3 regions of the Streptantibioticus cattleyicolor NRRL 8057 genome follow, and region 1 is predicted to be linked to each of the others. Evidence: riboswitches for the same ligand, from Rfam matches in the RefSeq annotation. Region 1 holds a riboswitch; each other region holds the start of a gene.

Region 1 (7,704 bases):
GGTTGACCAGCTTGGCGGTGAAACGCCGGCGGTCCCAGCGCTCCTCGATCGGCCCGTCCGGGGCCTTGGTGTCGGCGATCGGCTCGCCCACCGTGTAGCCGGTGTACGAGGTCATGTCAGCTCACCACTTTGGTCATCACCGAGACGGGCACCGCGATGAACCCCGCGGTCAGGACGAGGGCCAGCACGTTGGCGCACACCTTCAACGCCCGGTCCCGGCGCCTGCCGTTGACCCCGAGGGTCTGCGCGGCGCTCCAGAAACCGTGCCGGATGTGCAGCCCGACGGCGAGCATGGCCACGATGTAGATCACGTCGGCGTACCAGTTGCGGAAGTCGGCCACCACGTTCTGGTACGGATGGCCCTGCTCGCCCAGCGGGTTGACCGTCAGCGTCGTCATGTCCAGCAGGTGCCAGACGATGAAGAGCGCCAGGATCACCCCGCCCCAGCGCATGGTGCGGGTGGCGTAGCTCGCCCGGGGCCGGCTATGGACGTAACCGGTGGGCCGGGCCGCCAGGTCCCGCCGGCTGAGCTGCGCCGCGGCCACTCCGTGCAGCACCACGCAGGCCACCAGCCCGACCCGCATGATCCACAGGAACCACGCGTAGTGCAGCACCGGTTCGCCGATGGTCCGCAGCCAGTGCGCGTACCCGTTGAAGTCGTCCGGGCCGAAGAACACCTTGAGGTTGCCCGCCATGTGCGCCACCAGGAACAGCAGCATCAGCACGCCGGTGACGGCCATCACCGTCTTCTTGCCGACGGTGGAGTGCCACAGCACCGCCACGGTGGACGGGCGCCGGGCCGCCCGCGGTGCCGGTGCGGTCGCCGCGGACTTCGCGGGCTTCGCGGTGGAAGGGGTCGCCTGTGCCATGGACACGACGGTAAGGAGCGAACACTACATCGGTCCAAGACATGGTTCCGCTCATTTCCATAGGCAACAGCTATCATCACTCGTGTGCAGCTCCACCAGCTCGCCTACTTCGTCGCCGTCGCCGAGACCCGCCACTTCACCCGGGCCGCGGCCCGCGCGCACGTCGCCCAGCCCTCGCTCTCCCAGCAGATCCGCGCCCTCGAACGGGAACTGGGCGCCGAACTCTTCCACCGCGCCCGCGGCCACATCGGCCTCACCGACGCCGGCGAGGCGCTCCTGCCGCTGGCCCGGCGGATCCTCGCCGACACCGAGACCGCCCGCCGCGAGGTGCAGGAGGTCGTCCAACTGCGACGCGGCCGGGTCCGCCTCGGCGCCACCCCCAGCCTGTGCGCCAGCCTCGTCCCCGACGTCCTGCGCGCCTTCCGCGACCGCTACCCCGGGGTGGACCTGGTGATCCACGAGGACGGCTCGCAGGACCTGGTACGGGTGCTCGCCGCCGGCGAACTCGACCTCGCCCTGGTCATCACCCCGCTCGCCGCGCAGGCCCCCGCGCTCACCACCGCCGAACTGCTGCGCGAGGACCTCGTCGTGGTCTCCACACCCGGCGCCCCCGCCCCGGGCGGCCGGCGCGCCCGGATCCGGGTGGCCGACCTGCGCGACCAGCCGCTGGTGATGTTCCGCCGCGGCTACGACCTGCGCGAGTTCACCGTCGGCGCCTGCCGCGCCGCCGGCTTCGAGCCCTCCTTCGCCGTCGAGGGCGGCGAGATGGACGCGGTCCTCGGCTTCGTCCGGGCCGGCCTCGGCATCGCCGTCCTCCCCGGGATGGTCGCCACGCGCTCCGGCCTACGGGTGACCCCCTTCGCGGGTCCGGGCCTGCAACGGACGATCGCGGTCGCGCACCGCAAGGACGTGCAGCCCCCGCGGGCCGCCCGCGAACTCACCCGGGTCCTCCGCGACCACCTCGCCACCGCCTCCGCCGCCGGCACCCTCCCCCCGAGCACGGTCCTCCCCTGACGGTTCGCTCGCGCTGGCGGTCAGCCATGACGTGGTGGCCGGTTCGCCCGTTTCGGGTTGCGGGGTCGCCTCCGGCAGGCCCGGTGTGGCGGGGGTACCCCCGAATCCCCGCACTGGCGCTTGCCGTTGCCGTGGTGGCCGGTTCGCCCGGTTCGGGGTTCCGGGGTTGCCCCGGCGGCCCCTGTCCGGTGGGTGGTTGGTGGGGTTTTTGGTTTGGTGCGGCACCGGGTGGGTTCGCCTTGGGTGCGTTGGGGGTCGGGGGCGCGCCGGGGGTGACTCCTCGCTCCCCGTATCCGCCAAGGCTTGGCTCCGGCTACTGGGTCGCTGCGGGGACACCCCCGGCACACCCCCTCCTGTCCGGTTGGCGGGTGCCTCTCTTCGCGGGTGGGGGTGAGTGAGGAGGTTGGGGTCACCCCGGTCTTTTTCTCACCCCCTCCGTGCCGCAGCGCGGAACGAGACCGGACGGGGGCGTGCAGGGGTGTCCCCGCAGCGACCCAGTAGCCGGAGCGCAACTGTGGCGGATACGTGGAGCGAGGAGTCACCCCGGAGGGCCCCCGGGAACCCAGGCAGACAGTGCGCATCCCGCGCTGGACGAATACAGCCACGGGTGGGCGGGGGAAAACATCTGTGACGTCCGCCACGACGAAAGGGGAACGGGCGCGCCCCGGGGAGGTAATGGCTGACCGCCAGCGCGAGCGCCGCGCCACGACGAGACGGGGGACCGGGGGCACCCCCGGTTGGGAGCTAGTCGCCGTCGGCCTTCGGCCGACGGCGGAGGACGAGCACGGTGGCCCCGCCCGCCAGCGCGAGCAGAACCGCTCCGTCGGCCACCTCACTCATCCCCGACCCCCCCATCACACTCCCGCCCAGCCCCGCCTTCGCCCCCATCACCGGGACCGGGGTGCCCTCCCCGGGCACCCGGACGGTGCTGGTGGTGGTCGTCCCGTGGTCACCGCAGCGGATGGTCACCCGGTAGGAGCCGGGCTTCGCGGTGACCGGGACGCGTACGTCGGCGGACATGTGGCCGACCCCCGCGGCCAGTACCACCGTGCCGAAGAGCGGCGAGGTCGCCTTGGCGCCCTTCGTCATGTCGTCGCACCGGCTGTCGTCGTTGATCAGCAGGATCTGACCGGGCTGGACCGGTTGCGGGGCCACGCTCGCCCAGGCCGCCGGGGCGGCGAGCGAGACCGTGGCGGCCCCGGCCAGTGCGACGGCGGCGGTACGACCAGCGTGCATGGGACTCTCCTGTGCCGGACGCGGACACGGTGACCGCGATCGACGAAACCGGCCTTGGGGGGATCAAAACCCGGCCGGTCCCCGCTCGCCAGGCGGAAACGCCCGACGGGGTCGGAGCCGCCCCCGCACGGGCCCCGTCACGCAGGGAAAACGGCACGTCACCGTATGCGCACCGCCGAACGGGTGGGATCGTCCCCGGTGCGCCGTCCGGGTGAGGCGGAGCCGGCGCTCAGCGCTCGTCGAGCCATGAGCGCAGTTCGGCCCGGTCCGTCTCGCCCAGTGACGCCGGGGACCACACCGGGGCGCGGTCCTTGTCGACGAGGGCGGCCCGTACGCCCTCGGCGAAGTCGTGGCCGGCCGCCACCCGGCAGGCGAGCCGCAGTTCGCGGGCGAGGCATTCCTCCAGTGAGGATCCGGCGCCGCGGCGCAGCAGTTCGAAGGTGAGGAAGAGGCTCGCCGGCGACATCCGGCCGAGTACCGTCAGTGTCTCGCGGGCCCAGTCGTCCCGTTCGGCGGTGAGCCGGTCGAAGACCTCGTCCAGCGTGGGCGCCGAGAAGCAGCGGTCGATGGCCGGGTAGTGGCCGCGCAGTTCGGAGGCGGGCGGGGCGGTGGCGAAGCCGGCCACCAGTTCCGCGGTGCGCGTCCCGCCGCCGTCCCGCAACGCCGCCTCCAGCGCGGGAAGTTCGCTCGACGGCAGGTAGTGCGTGGCCAGCCCGCACTCCACCGCCGCGGCGCCGGAGATCCGGGTGCCGGTCAGCCCCAGGTACATCCCCACCGAACCGGGCAGCCGGGGCAGGAAGTAACCGGCGCCGATGTCGGGGAAGAAGCCGATCGCGGTCTCCGGCATGGCCAGCCCGGCCCGTTCGGTGACCACCCGCAGCGTGCCGTGCACCGAGATCCCCAGGCCGCCGCCGAGCGCGAAGCCGTCGATGAGCGCGAGGTACGGCTTGGGGTAGCCGGCGATCGCCGCGTCCAGGGCGTACTCGGCGGCGAAGTACGCGCGTACCGCCGCCAGGTCGCCGCGCAGCGCCGCCTCGCGTACCGCCCTTATGTCGCCGCCGGCGCAGAACGCCTTGGGGGAGGTGCTGGCGATCACCACCGCGTGGACCGAGTCGTCGTCGCGCCAGCGGTCCAGCGCGGCGGTCAGCAGCCGGACCATCTCCAGGTCGAGCGCGTTGAGCGCGGCCGGGCGGTCCAGCAGCAGCCGGCCGACGCCGCCGTCGGCGACGGCGCGTACCGGGGGGTGGTGCGGGTGGGGTGCCATGCCGTTCCTGTCCTGGTAGTGCCGTTCAGGGGTCAACGGCCGCGTTCCGCACCGCCGTTGACCTGGATGATCTGTGCCGTGACCTGGCCCGCGCCGGGGGCGGCGAGCCAGCGCACGGCGTCGGCGACGTCCGCCGGGGTGCCCGCGCGGCCGGTGCTGGTCTGCTCGATCAGGGCCCGTTCCCGTTCGGCCGCCAGGCCGCCGGAGAAGAACTCGGTGTCCCGGATGTAGCCGGGGGCGACCACGTTGACGGTGATCCCGCGCGGCCCGAGTTCGCGGGCGAGGTCGAAGGCGTAGGGGTGGAGCGCCGCCTTGGACGCGGCGTACGAGCCGGTGCCGGAGCCGCGCAGGGCGGCGATGGAGCTGATCAGGACCACCCGGCCGCCGGGGGAGGCCAGCCGGTCCTTGAGCGCCTCGGTGAGCAGCACCGCGGTCAGGGTGTTGACCCGGAAGTTCTCCGACCAGGCCCACGCGGTGCGCTCCAGCCCCTCCGGGATCGCCTCGCCGCCGTGCGCCGCCGGGTTGCCGCCGGCGTTGGCGACGACCACGTCCACCCGGTCGAAGCGCGCGGCCACCTCGTCGGCGACCCGGCGCGCCCCGCCGGCCGAGGACAGGTCGGCGGCGACGGTCAGCGGTTCGGGCAGCCCGGGGTGGGCGGCGGTCAGCCGGCCGGCCGTCTCGCGCAGCACCTGCTCGCGGCGGCCGGTGAGCACCAGGTGCGCCTCCTCGGCCGCGAACTCCCCGGCGACCGCCGAACCGATCCCGCTGCCGCCGCCGCTGACCACCACGACCCGTGTCATCTCCACCTCCGGCGCTCCGGCGGACTCCGGCGGCCCGCCGGTGATCACCGTACCGAACCGGGGCGCGCGCCCGGTCAGACGGACGGCCGGGACCAGCGGTGTTCGACCCGGGCCAGCTTCCAGTAGGCCAGCGCGCAGGCCCAGACCACCACGAACAGCCCGGCGATCAGGAAGCCGGCGTTGCCCAGGTCGAGTCCGGAGATCCAGCCGGTGACCGGGTCGGCGAGGCCCAGCTTGTCGCGGAGGACGCCGACCAGTTCGACCGTTCCGATCAGGAAGGCGACGGCGATGGAGAGCCCGGTGATGGTGAGGTTGTAATAGACCTTGCGCACCGGGTTGCTGAACGCCCAGTGGTAGGCGACGTTCATGAAGGTGCCGTCGAGGGTGTCGAACAGGCTCATCCCGGCGGCGAAGAGCAGCGGCAGGCAGACGATGGCGTACCAGGGCAGGCCGGCCGCCGCGCCGCTGCCCGCCATCACCATCAGCGTGACCTCGGTGGCGGTGTCGAACCCGAGGCCGAACAGCAGGCCCACCGGGAACATCTGCCCGGAGCGGGTGATGGAGCGGGTGAGGCGGCCCAGGATGCGGTTGAGGAAGCCGCGCGAGTCGAGGTGGGCCTCCAGCTCCGACTCGTCGAACCGTCCGGCGCGCATCGCCTTGAAGACCCGGACGATGCCGGCGAGCGCCACCAGGTTGAGCGCGGCGATGACGTAGAGGAAGCCGCCGGAGACGCAGGTGCCGATCAGCCCGAGGGCGCGGTGGGTGCGCGAGTCGTCGCTCATCAGTGTGCCGGCCAGCTGTGCGCCGCCCGCGATGAGCGCGGCGAGCAGGATCACCATGCTGGAGTGGCCGAGGGCGAACCAGAACCCCACCGACAGCGGGCGTTTGCCGTCGGCCATGAGCTTGCGGGTGGTGTTGTCGATGGCCGCGATGTGATCGGCGTCGAAGGCGTGCCGCATGCCCAGGGTGTACGCGGTCACCCCCAGGCCGACGCCGAACACCTGGGAGCCGACGGTGTAGTGACGCGGCACCACCAGGAGGAAGAGCACCCCGAAGGCGGCCAGGTGCAGCGCGGTGATGACGGCGAGCAGCCCCGCGGTGCGCAGGGTGTCCCGGCGCTGCCAGCGCAGGGCGGGGGGGACGGCGGATATCGCGGGGGTGGCGGTGGGATCTGCGGCAGGCAGGGTCATTCGAGGATCACGCTCCAGCACCTCGTGGACGTCTTCGTGAGATGCCGTGGCCGGTCTCCTGGCTGACGGGTGGTGCTCGCGCCCGGCCCTGCCTTCCCGGCCGCGCGAACGGCCAGTGGTTCCCCGCGCCGTGGCCGGCGCGCGGAACGGGACGGGAACTCCCCGATCACAGTGGCGAGGGCCGCTCCGGTCTGGGACCCCCTGACGAGGGCCTGTCACCGGTATTCCCGAACACCACGGCCCGCTCACTGTACCGGTCCGGGGGGCCGGCGGCACGGGGCCGCCGGTACCCGTCCGTTGCCCCGGACGGCCGACTATGTCTCAGATACCGGTAAAACCCCCATCTTTACGGTATCCCTCGACTGCCCAGGCTCGTTGTACAGGGCCCCAATCACGACTCGTCCCTTGGAGGCAGTCGCATGAAGTCCCTCAAGCTCTCATCCGTCCGGGCGGCCATGGTGCTGGCCGGCGGCGCCGCCGCGCTGCTGCTGGCGGCGGGCACCTCCGTCGCGGCCGGCGCGGACAGCCCCCGTCCGCTCCCCGGCCACCAGGTCAAGGGCCATGAGCACGGCCACCACCGGCACCACGGCCACCGGCACCACCACCACTACCACCACGGCCACCACCGTCTGTCCCACCACTCCGGCTGGTTCCACGAGGGCGGGCGCGAGCACGGCCGCGAGGGGCGCGAGCACGGTCGTGAAGGCCGTGAGCACGGCCGTGAGGGCCGCGACCGCATGGAGCGGGGCCTCGGCGGCGAGCGCGGCATGCGGCACAGCTGACCCGCCCGGCCCCCGGTGAACGGCCACCGCGCGGCGCTCCAACCCCTCCCGGGGCGCCGCGCGGTGGCGTTGTCGTCACCGCCGCCGGGCGGCGCGGTTCAGGTCAGCAGCCCGGTGGCGGTCACCGCGCGCAGCCCGCGCCGCCCGAGCCCGGCCAGCAGCCCCGGCAGCGCCCGTACCGTGCCCTCGTGGCCGAGGTGGAGGCTGACCACCGAGCCGGGGCGCACCTGGCCCAGCACGGTGGAGGTGACCGCCTGCGGCCCCGGGTCGGTCCAGTCGAGGGAGTCGACGTCGTAGGAGAGCACGTGGGGGTAGCCCGCCTTGCGGGCCAGCGAGATCACCAGCGGGGTGGCGTACCGGGCCTGTGAGGGGCGGAACCAGCGCCCGGGGCTTCCGGTGAGCCGGCGCAGCCGGTCGGCGCAGCGGTTGATCTCGGCCGCCGCGGCGTCGGCGGCCATGGTGCACACCGGACCGTGGTTCTGGGTGTGGTTGCCCAGTTCGTGGCCGCCGTCCAGGATCCGGCGGGCGATGCGCGGGTAGGCGTCCAGC
Region 2 (7,704 bases), on a different replicon from region 1:
CCCCGAGGAGGCGGCCCGCTGGATCGGCGAGCGCGCCGCCCGGCAGGACGGCTGAGCCCCCGGGCGGCGCCGCCCGCGCTCACCCCGTCGGGTACCGGCGCGGGGTCCAGACGACCTCCTCGCCGTCCCCCCGCCGCACGGTGCGGGTCTGCGAGGAGCCGACCAGCAGGATGGTGCGCATGTCGACCTCGGCCGGGTCCAGCTCGGCCAGGCGCACGATCCGCACCCGCTCGCCGGGGCCGCCCACGTCACGCGCGACCACCACCGGGGTGGTCGGCGCCCGGTGCTCCAGCAGCACCTCCCGGGCCTTGCCCACCTGCCAGGTACGGCTGCGGGAGCCGGGGTTGTACAACGCGAGGACCAGGTCGGCCGAGGCCGCGGCACGCAGCCGGCCGGCGATGACCTCCCAGGGCTTGAGCCGGTCGGACAGCGAGACGACGGCGTAGTCGTGGCCGAGCGGGGCGCCGGCCCGGGCGGCTGCCGCGTTGGCCGCGGTGACCCCCGGCAGCACCCGTACCGGGACGTCCAGGTACTCCGGGCGGGAGGCGGCCTCCAGCACGGCGGTGGCCATCGCGAAGACCCCCGGGTCGCCGCCGGAGACGACGGCGACGCGACGGCCGCGCCGGGCCAGGTCGAGGGCGAACTCGGCGCGTTCGGACTCCACCCGGTTGTCCGAGCCGTGCCGGTGCTGACCGGGACGCTCCGGCACCCGGTCCAGATACGTGGTGTACCCCACGAGGTCGTCGGCGGCGGCCAGGGCGGCACGGGTCTGCGGGGTCAGCCACTGCGGCCCGGCCGGGCCGGTGCCGACCACGACCACCTCGCCGGGCCCGTCCGGCGCGGGCCGTCCGGCGCCGGCCCGGCCGGGCACCACCGCCACCGAGAAGTAGGGCACCGACTCCTCGGCCACGTCGGCCAGTTGGGCCAGCCGCTCCCCGGCCATGGTGGCCCGCTCGACGTACCGGGCCTCGGCCAGCCGTCCCGAACCGGCCAGCGCCGCGCGGACCTTGGGGAAGGTGCGCCCCAGCTTCATCACCACGGCGGCGTCCGTGGCGGCGAGCCGGGCGGTCAGCTCCTCCTCGGGCAGCGTGCCCGGCAGCACGGTCAGCACCTCCTCGCCCTCGGCGAGCGGGGTGCCCAGCCGCGCCGCGGCGGCGGAGACCGAGGTGACACCGGGGACGACCTCGGTGGGGTAGCGGTCGGCGAGCCGCTTGTGCATGTGCATGTACGAGCCGTAGAAGAGCGGATCGCCCTCGGCGAGGACGGCGACGGTACGCCCCGCGTCCAGATGCGCGGCCAGCCGGGCCGCCGCCTGGGCGTAGAACTCCTCCATCGCGCCCCGGTAGCCGCCCGGGTGGTCGGTGGTCTCCGTGGTCACCGGGTAGACCAGCGGCTCCTCGACGTGGTCGGCGCGGATGTGCCGGGCGGCGATGGACCGGGCTATGGAACGGCCGTGGCGGGCGCTGTGGTAGGCGATCACGTCGGCCTCGGCGATCACCTCGACCGCCCGGACGGTCATCAGGGACGGGTCACCCGGGCCGAGCCCGACCCCGTACAGCTTGGCGCTCACTCTTCCTCACTCGCGATCGCGTTGAGCGCGGCGGCGGCGAGGGCGCTGCCGCCCCGGCGGCCCCGGACGACGAGGTGGTCCACCCCGGACGGGTGGGCGGCCAGGGCGTCCTTGGACTCGGCGGCGCCGACGAAGCCGACCGGCACGCCGATGACGGCGGCGGGCCGGGGGGCGCCCTCCTCGACCATCTCCAGCAGGCGGAAGAGCGCGGTGGGCGCGTTGCCCACGGCGACCACGGCACCCTCCAGCCGGTCCCGCCACAGCTCCAGCGCGGCGGCGGTCCGCGTGGTGCCGAGCTTCGCCGCCAGTTCCGGGACGGCCGGGTCGGAGAGCGTGCAGAGCACGTCGTTGCCGGCGGGCAGCCGCTTGCGGGTCACGCCGCTGGCCACCATCTGGACGTCGCACAGGATCGGCGCGCCGGAACGCAGCGCCGCGCGGGCCCGGGCGACCACGGCGGGGGTGTACGCCAGGTCGCCGACGAGGTCGGTCATCCCGCAGGCGTGGATCATCCGCACGGCGACCTGGGCGACGTCGGCGGGCAGCCCCGCCAGATCGGCTTCCGCGCGGATGGTGGCGAACGACCGGCGGTAGATGGCCGCGCCGTCCTTCTCGTAGTCGTAGCGGGACACGGTATTCTTCTCGCTGCTCTCGTCGGGGATACGGCTCATGAGGTGATCGCCGCCAGGACGGTGGCGAGTCGGGAGGGGTGGTCCACGGTGGCGGTGCGCGGCGCCCGGCCGGAGGCGGTGACGCTCACCCGGTAGCCGCCGTCCTCGGCGGCCACCACGTCGATCCGGTCGCCCACGGGGTGACCGCAGCGGCGTTCGCACCCGGACCAGTACAGGGGGAGGCCCGGGAGTCCGGCCGCGTCCAGGGCCGCGGCGGCGTCCGTCCGCACGTCCGCCCGTGACCTGGCGCAGCCGGGGCGGCCGACGCAGGCGCCCACCCGCGGCCAGGGCGAGTCGGGGTCGGTGACCAGGCCGACGGCGCGCAGCCGGGCGAGCGCGTCGGCCGCCCGCTCGGGGGTGAGGCCCGGTGCGGGCAGGACGACGCCGCGCCAGGGGGTCAGCCGCAGCTCACCGCGGGCGGCCCGGGTCAGCTCCCGCCACTGCGCGGCGGACAGCCGGCCGAGCGGAACGTGGACCGACAAGGCGTCGCCGGTCACCCCGGGGAGCGGACCGCCGGTGCCGGTGGCCTCCGGTACGCCCGTCGCGTGGTTGATGCCGTCCGCCGTCAGACGGCGGCCGAGCGCGGCCGTCAACTCCTCGGCAGGCAACGCGAGTTCGGCCACCCGCCAGGCACGCGTCCCGCTCGCCCGCGCGGCGTCGAGGAAGACCTCGGCGGCCGTCAGCGTGGCCCGCGCCGCCTGCCCGCCGGGCACCCGCAGCGCCGTCCCGGACGCCCCGAGGCGCACCAGGGCGTCCCCGTCCGGAACCGCCCGCACCGTGACGTCGGCGCCGAGCCCGGCGACGTCCCCGCGCCCGTCGTCCAGCGCGAACAGGAAGCGCCCGGACAGCTCGCGGGCCGCTTCGCTCGCGCACAGCAGCGCGTCGAGGCCGGTGAGCCACGGCCGTACGTCCCGCAGCCCGTGCCCGTCGAGCCCGGACAGCGGCGAGGCGACGACGTTGCGCACCCGCTCGTGTCCCGGGGACGGCAGCAGCCCGGCGGCCTCCAGCAGCCCGGCCAGTTCGGCACCGCACCCGGCCGGCAGCCCGCGCAACTGCACGTTGCCGCGTGAGGTCAGATGCAGGTCGCCGTCGCCCAGCCGCAGTGCCGCCGACCCCAGCGCTTCGGCCTGACGGGTCGTCAGCACACCGCCGGGCAGCCGGACGCGGGCCAGCGCCCCGTCGTCCGCGGCGTGCAGCCGCAGCGCCCCCGGGCAGGCGTCACCGCGATCCCGCGAGACCGCCGCGGCCTGGGACGACGGAGGGGTGGAAGCCGTTGACATGGCCGCGAGCATACCGATGATCGCACCCGGTGTACTCCCCGCCATTCCTCGGTGCCCCTTACTATGCTCCTCGGTGGATCATCCGTTCCACCACCGCCACCATGGCGACCAGGGAGGAAGCCCGGTGCGAATCCGGCGCGGTCCCGCCACTGTGAGCCCGCCCCCCGGGGCCGGGTGAGCCAGGAACTCCCTTCCGCCGCGCACCACTTGGCGCGCGGCGGAGCCATCCGACACCGCCCGGGGCGCGGACCCCGAGGAAGGCCAGCGACCGCATGCAGCCGTCATCCGGGGAGCGCGACACGCACCCCCGCGTCCTGCTCCTGTCGACCTCCGACACCGACCTGCTCAGCGCCCGCGCGGCCGGCGGCCCGGTGCGCTACCGCTTCGCCAACCCGGCCCGGCTGCCCCTCGACGGCCTCCCGGACCTCCTCGACGGCGTCGCCCTGGTCGTGGTACGCCTCCTCGGCGGCGTCCGCGCCTGGCAGGACGGCCTCGACCTGCTGCTCGCCGACGGCCGCCCGGTCGTCGTCCTCACCGGCGAACAGGCCCCCGACGCCCAGCTGATGGCCGCCTCCACGGTCCCGGTCGGCATCGCCGCCGAGGCCCACGCCTACCTCGCCCACGGCGGCCCGGCCAACCTCGAACACCTCGCCCGGTTCCTCTCCGACACCGTCCTGCTCACCGGCCACGGCTTCGAACCCCCGGCGCCCGCGCCCACCTGGGGCCCGCTGGAACGCGTCGCGCGCGACGACGGCACCGGCCGCCCCGTCGTCGCCGTGCTCTACTACCGCGCCCACCACATGGCCGGCAACACCGCCTTCGTCCACGCCCTGTGCGACGCGATCGAGGACGCGGGCGGCACGCCCCTGCCGCTGTACGTCGCCTCGCTGCGGGCGCCGGAACCGGAGCTGATCGACGCGCTGCGGGCCGCCGACGCCGTCGTCACCACCGTCCTCGCCGCGGGCGGCACCCGGCCCGCCGACGCCTCCGCCGGGGGCGACGACGAGTCCTGGGACGCCGGCGCCCTGACCGCCCTCGACGTCCCGATCCTGCAAGCCCTCTGCCTGACCGGCTCGCGCGCCGACTGGGCCGCGGGCGACGAGGGGGTCTCCCCGCTGGACGCGGCCGGCCAGATCGCGGTGCCCGAGTTCGACGGCCGGCTGATCACCGTGGCGTTCTCCTTCAAGGAGATCGACGCCGACGGCCTCCCGGCGTACGTCGCCGACCCCGAACGCGCCGCCCGGGTGGCCGGGATCGCGGTACGCCACGCCCGGCTGCGCCACATCCCGCCCGCCGCCAAACGCGTCGCGCTGGTGCTCTCCGCCTACCCCACCAAGCACTCCCGCATCGGCAACGCGGTCGGCCTGGACACCCCCGCGAGCGCCGTCGCGCTGCTGCGCCGGCTGCGGGACGAGGGGTACGACTTCGGTACCGGCGCGGAGGTCCCCGGACTCGCCTCCGGCGATGGCGACGAACTGATCCGGGCGCTCATCGAGGCGGGCGGCCACGACCAGGACTGGCTCACCGAGGAACAACTCGCCCGCAACCCGGTGCGCATACCGGCCGCCGACTACCGCCGCTGGTTCGCCACCCTCCCGCCCGAACTGCGCTCCGCCGTCGAGGAACACTGGGGCCCGGCGCCCGGCGAGCTGTTCGTCGACCGCAGCCGCAACCCCGAGGGCGACATCGTGCTCGCCGCCCTCCGCCACGGCAACCTGCTCGTCCTCATCCAGCCGCCGCGCGGCTTCGGCGAGAACCCGATCGCCATCTACCACGACCCCGACCTCCCGCCCTCCCACCACTACCTGGCCGCCTACCGCTGGATCGCCGCCCCGCGCGACGAGGGCGGCTTCGGCGCCGACGCGGTGATCCACCTGGGCAAGCACGGCAACCTGGAGTGGCTGCCCGGCAAGAACGCCGGTCTGTCGGCCGCCTGCGCCCCGGACGCCGCCCTCGGCGACCTCCCGCTGATCTACCCCTTCCTGGTCAACGACCCCGGCGAGGGCACCCAGGCCAAACGCCGGGTGCACGCCACCCTCGTCGACCACCTGGTGCCGCCGATGGCCCGCGCCGAGTCCTACGGCGACATCGCCCGGCTGGAACAACTCCTCGACGAACACGCCCAGATCGCCGCCATGGACCCGGCGAAGCTCCCGGCGATCCGCGCCCGCATCTGGACGCTGATCCAGGCCGCCCGGCTCGACCACGACCTCGGCCTCGCCGACCGCCCCGACGACGACGGCTTCGACGACTTCCTGCTGCACGTCGACGGCTGGCTGTGCGAGGTCAAGGACGCCCAGATCCGCGACGGTCTGCACGTACTGGGCACCGCGCCGACCGGTGAGAGCCGGGTGAGCCTGGTGCTCGCCATCCTCCGCGCCCGCCAGATCTGGGGCGGCACCACCGCCCTGCCCGGGCTGCGCGAAGCCCTCGGCCTCGACGAGTCGGCCGCCACCCGCACCACGGCCGACGAGGCCGAGGCCCGGGCCCGCGCCCTCGTCCAGGCGATGGAGGACGCCGGCTGGGACCCGGCCGCGGTACCCACCGGCGAGGGCGAACAGGTCGCCCGCGTACTGGACTTCGCCGCCCGCGAGGTCGTCCCCCGGCTCGCCGGGACCACCGCCGAACTCGACCACAGCGTCCACGCGCTGGCCGGCGGATTCGTCCCGGCCGGCCCCTCCGGCTCACCCCTGCGCGGCCTGGTCAACACCCTGCCGACCGGCCGCAACTTCTACTCCGTCGACCCCAAGGCCGTCCCCTCCCGCCTCGCCTGGGAGACCGGCCAGGCGCTCGCCGACTCCCTCCTGGAGCGGTACCGCGCCGACCACGGCCACTGGCCGGAGACGGTGGGCCTGTCCCTGTGGGGCACCAGCGCCATGCGCACGGCCGGCGACGACGTGGCCGAGGCCCTGGCGCTGCTCGGCATCCGCCCGGTGTGGGACGACGCCTCCCGCCGGGTGACCGGCCTCGAACCCGTACCGTACGAGGAGTTGGGACGCCCCCGCGTCGACGTCACCCTGCGCGTCTCCGGCTTCTTCCGGGACGCCTTCCCGCACGCCATCGGCCTGCTGGACGACGCGGTACGGATGGCCGCGGCGCTGCACGAACCGGCCGAGGCCAACCACGTACGCGCCAACGTCCAGGCCGACCTCGCGGCGCACGGCGACGAACGCCGCGCCACCACCCGCATCTTCGGCTCCCGCCCCGGCACCTACGGCGCGGGGCTGCTCCAGCTCATCGACTCCCGCGACTGGCGCACCGACGCCGACCTCGCCGAGGTCTACACGGTCTGGGGCGGCTACGCCTACGGCCGCGGACTCGACGGCCGCCCGGCCCGCGAGGAGATGGAGACCGCCTACCGGCGCATCGCGGTCGCCGCCAAGAACACCGACACCCGCGAACACGACATCGCCGACTCCGACGACTACTTCCAGTACCACGGCGGCATGGTCGCCACCGTACGCGCCCTGCGCGGCACCGCCCCCGAGGCGTACATCGGCGACTCCACCCGCCCCGAGACCGTCCGCACCCGCACCCTCGTCGAGGAGACCTCCCGCGTCTTCCGGGCCCGCGTGGTCAACCCCAGGTGGATCGAAGCGATGCGCCGCCACGGCTACAAGGGCGCCTTCGAACTCGCCGCCACCGTGGACTACCTGTTCGGCTACGACGCCACCACCGGCGTGGTCGCCGACTGGATGTACGACCGGCTCACCGAGGCGTACGTGCTCGACCCGGCCAACCGCGCCTTCCTCCAGCAGGCCAACCCCTGGGCGCTGCACGGCATCGCCGAGCGGCTGCTGGAGGCCGAGTCGCGCGGGATGTGGGCCAAGCCCGACCCGGCGGTGCTCGCCGCGCTGCGGGAGGTGTACCTGGAGACCGAGGGCGACCTGGAAGCCGGCGAATGACCGGTGAGGGTGGCGGCGGGCCCGGCGCACACCGGCCGGACCCGCCACGGCCGGACGGCTACGCCCCGACCGGCGCCGGGCGCGGACCGGCCAGGCAGGCCGCGCCGATGGCCGCCGCGTGACCGGCCAGCCGGGTGCGCTCCAGGCGGATCGGCTGGGCGCTGACCGGCGGTTCGGCCTCCAGCGCCTGGCGGATCGCGGGGTGCAGCAGGTGCCAGGCGTGGGTGAGGCCGCCGCCGAGGACCACGGTGGTGACGTCGAGCAGGCCCGCGGTGATCAGG
Region 3 (7,704 bases), 4.4 Mb from region 1:
GCCGCGCAACGACACCCGCAGCCCGTCCTCCTCGTCGATGCCCAGGCCGTGCCGGAACGGCAGCACCCCCAGCGTCTGACGGCCCGTCAGTTTCCGGAGGCTCTCCAGCCCCGGCTCCAGCAGCGTCACGTCACCGTGGAACTTGTTGACCAGGTAGCCGGCGATCAGCGCCTGGTCCTCGCGGTCCAGGAGCGCGGTGGTGCCGAAGAACGAGGCGAAGACCCCGCCGCGGTCTATGTCGCCGACCACCACCACCGGCAGCCGCGCGGCCCGCGCCAGCCCCATGTTGACGATGTCGCTGCGCCGCAGGTTGATCTCGGCCGGGCTGCCGGCCCCCTCGCAGATCACCACGTCGTGGGTACGGCGCAGTTCGGCCAGGCAGTCGGTGACGGTGCCCAGCAACTCCCGCTGCCGCCCGTCATGGTAGCCCCGTGCGCTCAACTCACCCACCGGCCTGCCCAGCAGCACCACCTGGCTGCTGCTCTCCCCGCCCGGCTTGAGCAGCACCGGGTTCATCAGCGCCGTCGGCTCCACCCGCGCGGCCTGCGCCTGCATCGCCTGGGCCCGGCCGATCTCGGCGCCGCCGCGGGTGACGAAGGAGTTGAGCGACATGTTCTGCGCCTTGAACGGCGCCACCCGCACACCCCGCCGCACCAGCCACCGGCAGATCCCGGCGGTCACCACGCTCTTGCCCGCGTCCGAGGTGGTCCCGGCCACCAGCAGTCCGCCTGTCACCGACGCCTCCTCGACACCAGCCCCGCACCGGCGCAGACCGCCAGCGCCAGCAACCCCACCCGGCGCGACAGCCGCACCGCGCGCTCCACATCGGCCACCTCGACCGGCCGCCCGGCCGCGCCCAGCACCGGCCGGTGCTCCACCCGCCCGCCGTACGACAGCGTGCCGCCCAGCCGGACGCCCAACGCGCCCGCGAACGACGCCTCCACCGGCCCCGCGTTGGGGCTCGGGTGGCGCCGTCCGTCGTCCCGCCACACCCGCCAGGCGCCGCGCGGATCGGGTCCGGCCACGGTCGCCAGCAACGCGGTCAGCCGGGCGCCCGGCCACCCCAGCACGTCGTCGAGCCGGGCCGCCGCCCAGCCGAACCGCCGGTAACGCGGCGAACGGTGACCCACCATCGCGTCCAGCGTGTTGACCGCCCGGAAGGCGGCGAGCCCCGGCACCCCGCCGATCGCCCCCCACACCAGCGCGCCGACCACCGCGTCGGAGGTGTTCTCGGCCACCGACTCGACCACGGCACGGGCGATCTGCGGCCCGTCCAGCGCCTGCGGATCCCGGCCGCACAGGTGCGGCAGCCGTTCCCGGGCCGCCGTCAGGTCCCCGTCCGCCAGCGCCGCGGCCACCGCCCGGGCCTCCCGCCCCAGCGACGTACCGCCCAGCACCGACCAGGTCACCACGGCGCCCAGCGCGGTGGCGGCCAACGGGGAACGGCGGGTCAGCCGCTCGGCGGCGTACCCGGCGGCCAGCACCCCGCCCGCGCACACCGCGGTGAAGAGCGCGCCCCGGCCCCGGTCGTCCCGCCACAGCCGGCGCTCCGCCGCCGAGGCGGCCCGGCCGAACGCGGCCACCGGATGCGCCCGGCGCGGGTCACCGGCGAGCAGGTCGCAGGTGTAGCCCAGGGCGGCGCCGTACGCGAAGAAGCGATCGGCACGCATCGGTTCAGTCCGCCGTCGCGCCTCGGGACGGCCTCGTCGGCAGGGGTGGGGGCGGTGTGCCGGGCATGGCAGAAGTCCTCACTCAGGGTCCGCGCCCTGGTTCGACGTGACCGGCGACGAGAGTCTCCTGGCTCCCGGATCGGCACGCCCCCGGCCTTCCAGCCGCTCACGCGGCCGTGACGCTCGGGTGGGGACGTGCTCCCCGGTGACAGTGGCGGGACCGCGCCGGATTCGCACCGGCTTCCTCTGCTGTCGCCGTTGGGCATAGCGCCGTATGGCACCGCGAAGTCCACCATGGGCCGCGAACGCGCGTCAACCTTGTGTGAGCGCCCCCACGGGGTGTATGCGCAGGTGGAGACGGGAAGGCCGGCCCGACGCACGGGCCGGCCACGGCGGTTCAGCCGACGATGAGCCAGATCCCGTAGGCCACCGCCGCCGTGCACAGCGCGAAGCACAGGTAGGCGCCCGCCCGCCGGGCTGAGGCGGTCTGACCGCCGGGGCCCGCCGGGGCCTGCTTCGCCAGCCCCGCCACGCCCAGCGTGAACAGCGCGACCAGCGCCACCGTGACGCCCACGCCGACGCCGAGCACCGAGGCGAAGCCCGCCCAGTCGATCTTCACAGCAGCGCTTCCTTCTGTGCGGCGGCCGGGGCGGCCGGGACCACGGGGGGAACGGAGGCCGCCGGCGCCGGCAGCACGGCCGTCAGCGGCGCGACGGGCGCCACGGCCGGGGCGAACGGGTCGAAGCCCTCCTCGGCGGCTTCGGCGGCGGGCTCCGCCACCGGCGCCACGTCGTTGACGTTGGTGTGGTCCACCGGCTTGCGCTGTGAGACCAGCCACGCGGCCAGCCCCACCGCCAGCCCGATCGCGCCGACCACGATCACGCCCCAGGTGCCCTGCTCGGACAGGAGGGCGGCGCCGGACGCCACGAGCCCGGCGGCGGGCAGCGTGATCACCCAGGAGGCGGCCATCCGGCCGGCCGTGCCCCACCGCACCACGGCGCCCTTGCGGCCGACCCCGGCCCCGAGCACCGCGCCGGAGCACACGTGCGTGGTGGAGAGCGCGAAGCCCAGGTGGGACGAGGCGAGGATCACCGTCGCGGCCCCGGTCTGGGCGGCGAAGCCCTGCTGCGGCTGGATGTCGGTGAGCCCCTTGCCCAGGGTGCGGATGATCCGCCAGCCGCCGACGTACGTACCCAGCGCCATGGCGGCACCGGCCGCCACGATCACCCACAGCGGCGGGTCGGCGTGCGGCGCCACCAGGCCGCCGGTCACCAGCGCCAGGGTGATCACGCCCATCGTCTTCTGCCCGTCGCTGGTGCCGTGGGCCAGCGAGACCAGCCCGGCCGAGGCGATCTGCCCGGCCCGGTAACCCTTGGCGGTGGCCGCCGGGTCCGCGCCGCGCCCGATCCGGTAGGTCGCCCGGGTGGCCAGCGCCGAGGCGATCCCGGCGATCAGCGGGGAGGCCACCGCCGGGATCAGCACCTTCATCACGATCGCGTCGGCGTGCACCCCGTGGACGCCCACCGAGGCCAAGGTGGCCCCGATCAACCCGCCGAACAGGGCGTGCGAGGAACTGGACGGCAGCCCGGCCAGCCAGGTCACCAGGTTCCACACGATCGCGCCGATCAGCCCGGCGAAGATCACTTCCGGGTGCACCCCGGCCTTCTCGTCGATGATGCCGCCCGAGATGGTCTTGGCGACCTGCACCGACAGGAACGCCCCGGCCAGGTTGAGCACCGCGGCCATCGCCACGGCCGCTCTCGGCTTCATCGCCCCGGTGGAGATGGTGGTCGCCATGGCGTTGGCGGTGTCGTGGAAGCCGTTCGTGAAGTCGAACACGAGCGCGGTGACGATCACGACTCCGACGAGCAACGTGATGTGGTCCATTCACCCAGGCAATCGTTCGAGCGGGCAGAGACGCGGCGACCGTACGGACCGAGAATGAACGGAAGGTGAACTGACGGCATCCTCCCGGCGGTCACCGCGACCCCTTCACCATCGCACCCCCCGACCGGCCCGCCAGGGCGCGCTGAGGCGACGGGCGGTGCGGCCGGCCCCGCCGCACGCCTGAGCGCCCGCGCGGGCGGCGGAACACCCGGCGCTAGCCCCGCCCGGAGATCCGGTCCGCCAGCCGGGCCACCGGGTCCGTGTGTGCCGTGCGGCCGGCGCGCTCGCGGCGGTCGGCCGTCCGGTAGGCGGCGTACAGGGTGTGCACCCCGAGCCAGCGCAGCGGCTCCGGCTCCCAGCGCCGTACCCGGTGGGAGACCCACGGCAGCGTGGTCAGCCCGGTCGCCCCGCCCTGTCCGGAGTCGAGCCGCACCAGATCGCACAGGGTGCGCGCGGCCAGGTTGGCGGTGGCCACCCCGCTGCCCACGTAACCCCCGGCCCAGCCCAGCCCCGTGGTGCGGTCCAGCTCCACCGCGGCGCACCAGTCCCGCGGCACCCCCAGCACCCCCGACCAGGCGTGGTCGACCGCCGCCCCGGCGGCGGCCGGGAAGAGACGCACCAGGATCTCCCGCAGCGCCGCCACGGTGGCCGGCCGGGTGCGCCCGTCGTTGTCGGTGCGCGACCCGAACCGGTACGGCACCCCCCGGCCGCCGAGCGCGATCCGGCCGTCCTCGGTGCGCTGCGCGTACATGTACGCGTGCGCCAGGTCGCCCAGCGTCTCGCGGCCCTCCCAGCCGATGCGCTCCCACACCCGCTCCGGCAGCGGCTCGGTGACGATCATCGAGGAGTTCATCGGCAGCCAGGTGCGCCGCTGCCCCTCCAGTGCCGCCGTGAACCCCTCGGTGCACCGCAGCACGTACGGCGCCCGCACCGTGCCGTACGGGGTCCGCGCCTGCTGGGCGCGGATGCGGGTCACCGGGGTCGACTCGTGGATCACCACGCCCAGCGCCTCCACCACGGCGGCCAGCCCCCGCACCAGCCGCACCGGGTCGAGGCGGGCGCCGTGCGGGGTCCAGGTGGCACCGGCGGCCCCGGCCACCCGGATCCGCTCGGCGGTCTCCCGTGCCCCCAGCAGTACCCGGTCGGTCTCCCCGAACGCCACCTCGGCCGCGTGGAACGCCTTCAGCCGGGCCAGCTGCGCCGGGCAGGTGGCCACCTCCAGCACCCCGCCCTTGTGGACCCCGGCGTCGATGCCCTCCTCGGCGGCGACCCGGATCACCTCGTCCACGGTGTCGTTCATCGCCCGCTGCAACCGCACCGCCGCCTCCCGGCCGTGCAGCCTGGCGTACCGGTCGCGGCCGGCCACGCCGTTGTAGAGCCAGCCGCCGTTGCGTCCGGAGGCCCCGTAACCGCAGAAGTCCTTCTCCAGCACGGTGATCCGCAGGAACGGCGCCGCCTTCTTCAGGTAGTACGCCGTCCACAGCCCGGTGTAGCCGCCGCCGACCACGCACACGTCGGCCGTGGCGTCCCCGGGCAGCGGCTCGCGCGGCGCGGGGAGCCCGTTCGCCGCGTACCAGTAGGAGATGCCGCCGTTGACGGTCGTCATGCCCAGCTCCCGCCCCGATGATGCTGCCGTTCGTGGTGGCGGACGTTACTGCTCCTGTCAGGGGCCGATCAATGGACAACGTGTCAGGATCAAAGGGCTCCGGTGCGGCGGACGACAAGAGAGGCGGGGCGGCATGGACTGGTACAAGGACCTCGACGACGCCTGGCGCGACCTCGTGGCCGTCGCCCGCCGGACCGCGGCGGACGGCCTGGTGGTCGGCACCTCCGGCAACGTCTCGGTGCGCGTCGGCGACCTGGTGCTGGTCACCCCGAGCGGGGTGCACTACGACCGGCTCCGGCAGCGGGACCTCACCGCCGTCGACCTCTCCGGCAAGCAGCGGTTCGGCCGGCTCCGCCCCACCAGCGAGGTCCCGATGCACCTGGCGGTCTACCGGGAGACCGACGCCCGGGCCATGGTGCACACCCACGCCGCCCACGCCACCGCCGTCTCCACCCTGGTGGACGAGGTCCCCCCGGTCCACTACATCTGCGCCGCCCTCGGCGGACCGGTACGCGTCGCCCGCTACGCCACCTTCGGCTCCCCGGAACTCGCCGACGCCATGCTGGAGGCGCTGCGCGACCGCACCGGCTGCCTGCTGCGCAACCACGGCACCGTGGTGACCGGCCGCACCCTGGACGAGGCGTACGACAACACCCGGCAGCTGGAATGGATGTGCCGGGTCTGGCTCGCCGCCGCGGCCGTCGGCACCCCGGCCGTGCTCTCCCCGGCCGAACTGGCCGAGGCCGGCCATGAACTACGCCATTACGGGCAGTCGCAACGGTAGGACCGGCGCCCCGGGCACCACCCGTCCGGTCCGCCTCCGGTGGCCCGCCCCGGGGCCGCCCGCGACCCTGGAGAAATGCGTATGCGTACGGTGCGTACCGCGGCGCTGCTCGCCGCCACCTGTGCCGGTGCCGGTCTGGCCACCGTGGCCGCCGGCCGGTACGTCTGCGATCTGGCGCTGCGGCCCCGGCACGGCGGCACCGCGCTGGCCGGCCCGCCCGCCCAGCAGGCGCCCCCGCTGACCGTGCACCGCGTCGAACCCGGCCGGATCACCCTCAGCCGCTGCCTGACCTCGGTGCGCCCGGGGCGCTACGGGCTCGCCGGGGCCGGCTGCCACGCCGTGGTCGGGCCGGTGGTGGAGACCCGTCCCGACTCGGTCACCCGCGAGCTGGAGAGCGTCCAGTTCGGCGACTTCCGGCCGGGCACCCGGGTACGGATCACCCCGCAGCTCCACACCGGCGACCCCGCCCAGGCGCACGGCGTCGCCTTCCACGACGTCACCGTGGACGGCGAACTCGGGCCGATGCCCGCCTGGTTGACGGACGGGGCGCGGGACACCTGGGTGATCGCCGTGCACGGGCTGGGCACCACCCGGGAGCACCCGCTCAACCTGCTGCCGTTCTGGCGGCGCGCCCGGATGCCGGCGCTCCTGATCAGCTACCGCAACGACCCCGGCGCCCCGGACTCCGCCGACCGCATCGGCCACCTCGGCGACACCGAGTGGGCCGACGTGGACGCCGCGCTGCGGTACGCCGTGCGCGGCGGTGCCCGGCGCGTGGTGCTGCACGGCTGGTCCACCGGGGCCGCGATGGCGCTGCGGGTGGCCGACCACTCGCCGCTGCGCGGCCACGTCAGCGGCCTGATCCTCGATTCGCCGGTGCTGGAGTGGCAGGCCGCGGTGCGCGGGGTGGCCCGCAGCCACCACGTGCCCGACGCCCTGGTGCCGCTGGCGGTCCGGGCCGCCCAGGGACGTACCGGCCTGCACGCCGAGCGGCTCGCCGACTCCGCCGAGCCCGACCGGCTCACCGTGCCCACCCTGGTGGTGCACGGCCCCGACGACACCATCGCCCCCTGGGAACCCTCCCGCGAGCTGGCCGCCCGCCGCCCCGACCTGGTCACCCTGCGCACCGTCCCGCGGGCCGAGCACCAGGCGATGTGGAACGCCGACCCCACCGGCTACGAGGAGGCCCTGCGGCGCTTCCTGACCCCGCTGGTCTAGCCCGGGCGCGCCCGCCCGGCCGGCCGGGGCCGGGGTCCCGCGTCCGGCCCAGGGCCCGGGGACGGTTGCGTCGCCGCAGGTGACGGCGGTGTGGCGGAGGGTCGGCGGATGCTCGTTTGGGTTTCCGGGGGCTCACCCGTAAGACTGCTGTCGTGACGTCTCGTTCCCAGCGTGACACCAGGCTCCGGCTCGTATCCCCCCGGCCCGTTCCCAACGTGCGCCGGGCCACCGCGGCCAGGCGCGCCGGGCCGCCCCGTCCCCCCGAGGGCACCCCGGCGCCGGACGAACTCGCCGCCCAGGCCCGGGCCGTACTGGCCGACGCGGTCCGCCTCGCCCGCTGGACCGCCACCGTCGGCGGCCGGGCCGCCCCGCCCAGGCCCGCCCCCGGCGGCACCCTGCCCGACCCGGAACTCCAACGCGCCGCCGCCGCACTGGAGCTGACGCCGCGTCAGGTCCAGGTCGGATGGGACCGCGCCCGGCTGGCCGGGCTGGTCGAGCTGCGCGACGGCGCGGCCCACCCCGGCTGGCGGCTGAGCGCC

The links. Region 1 has a riboswitch for cobalamin ahead of nicT (Nickel transporter NicT). Riboswitches for the same ligand answer to the same signal wherever they lie in the genome.
Region 2: it holds a riboswitch for cobalamin, as region 1 does, so the genes downstream of both, cobN (cobaltochelatase subunit CobN) here and nicT (Nickel transporter NicT) in region 1, are expected to answer to the same signal.
Region 3: it holds a riboswitch for cobalamin, as region 1 does, so the genes downstream of both, SCATT_RS04790 (cobalamin biosynthesis protein) here and nicT (Nickel transporter NicT) in region 1, are expected to answer to the same signal.

Annotation. Positions count from the first base shown of each region.
Region 1 covers NC_017586.1:5,490,720-5,498,423, forward strand. The annotation lists gene SCATT_RS24045 (fumarate reductase/succinate dehydrogenase flavoprotein subunit) at 1-115, opposite strand, end outside; gene SCATT_RS24050 (succinate dehydrogenase cytochrome b subunit) at 117-869, opposite strand; gene SCATT_RS24055 (LysR family transcriptional regulator) at 954-1,883, shown strand; gene SCATT_RS24060 (hypothetical protein) at 2,628-3,119, opposite strand; gene SCATT_RS24065 (enoyl-CoA hydratase/isomerase family protein) at 3,349-4,383, opposite strand; gene SCATT_RS24070 (SDR family NAD(P)-dependent oxidoreductase) at 4,416-5,183, opposite strand; gene nicT (Nickel transporter NicT) at 5,258-6,373, opposite strand; cobalamin riboswitch at 6,405-6,627, opposite strand; gene SCATT_RS38685 (hypothetical protein) at 6,793-7,155, shown strand; gene SCATT_RS24085 (polysaccharide deacetylase family protein) at 7,254-7,704, opposite strand, start outside.
Region 2 covers NC_017585.1:325,963-333,666, reverse strand. The annotation lists gene SCATT_RS28985 (cobalt-precorrin-6A reductase) at 1-55, shown strand, start outside; gene SCATT_RS28980 (precorrin-2 C(20)-methyltransferase) at 80-1,570, opposite strand; gene SCATT_RS28975 (precorrin-8X methylmutase) at 1,567-2,238, opposite strand; gene cobG (precorrin-3B synthase) at 2,235-3,530, opposite strand; cobalamin riboswitch at 3,576-3,727, shown strand; gene cobN (cobaltochelatase subunit CobN) at 3,791-7,423, shown strand; gene SCATT_RS28960 (ROK family protein) at 7,482-7,704, opposite strand, start outside.
Region 3 covers NC_017586.1:1,125,283-1,132,986, reverse strand. The annotation lists gene SCATT_RS04795 (cobyric acid synthase) at 1-735, opposite strand, end outside; gene SCATT_RS04790 (cobalamin biosynthesis protein) at 732-1,670, opposite strand; cobalamin riboswitch at 1,792-1,916, opposite strand; gene SCATT_RS04785 (hypothetical protein) at 2,068-2,289, opposite strand; gene SCATT_RS04780 (inorganic phosphate transporter) at 2,286-3,557, opposite strand; gene SCATT_RS04775 (NAD(P)/FAD-dependent oxidoreductase) at 3,772-5,163, opposite strand; gene SCATT_RS04770 (class II aldolase/adducin family protein) at 5,297-5,947, shown strand; gene SCATT_RS04765 (alpha/beta hydrolase) at 6,029-7,165, shown strand; gene SCATT_RS04760 (hypothetical protein) at 7,318-7,704, shown strand, end outside.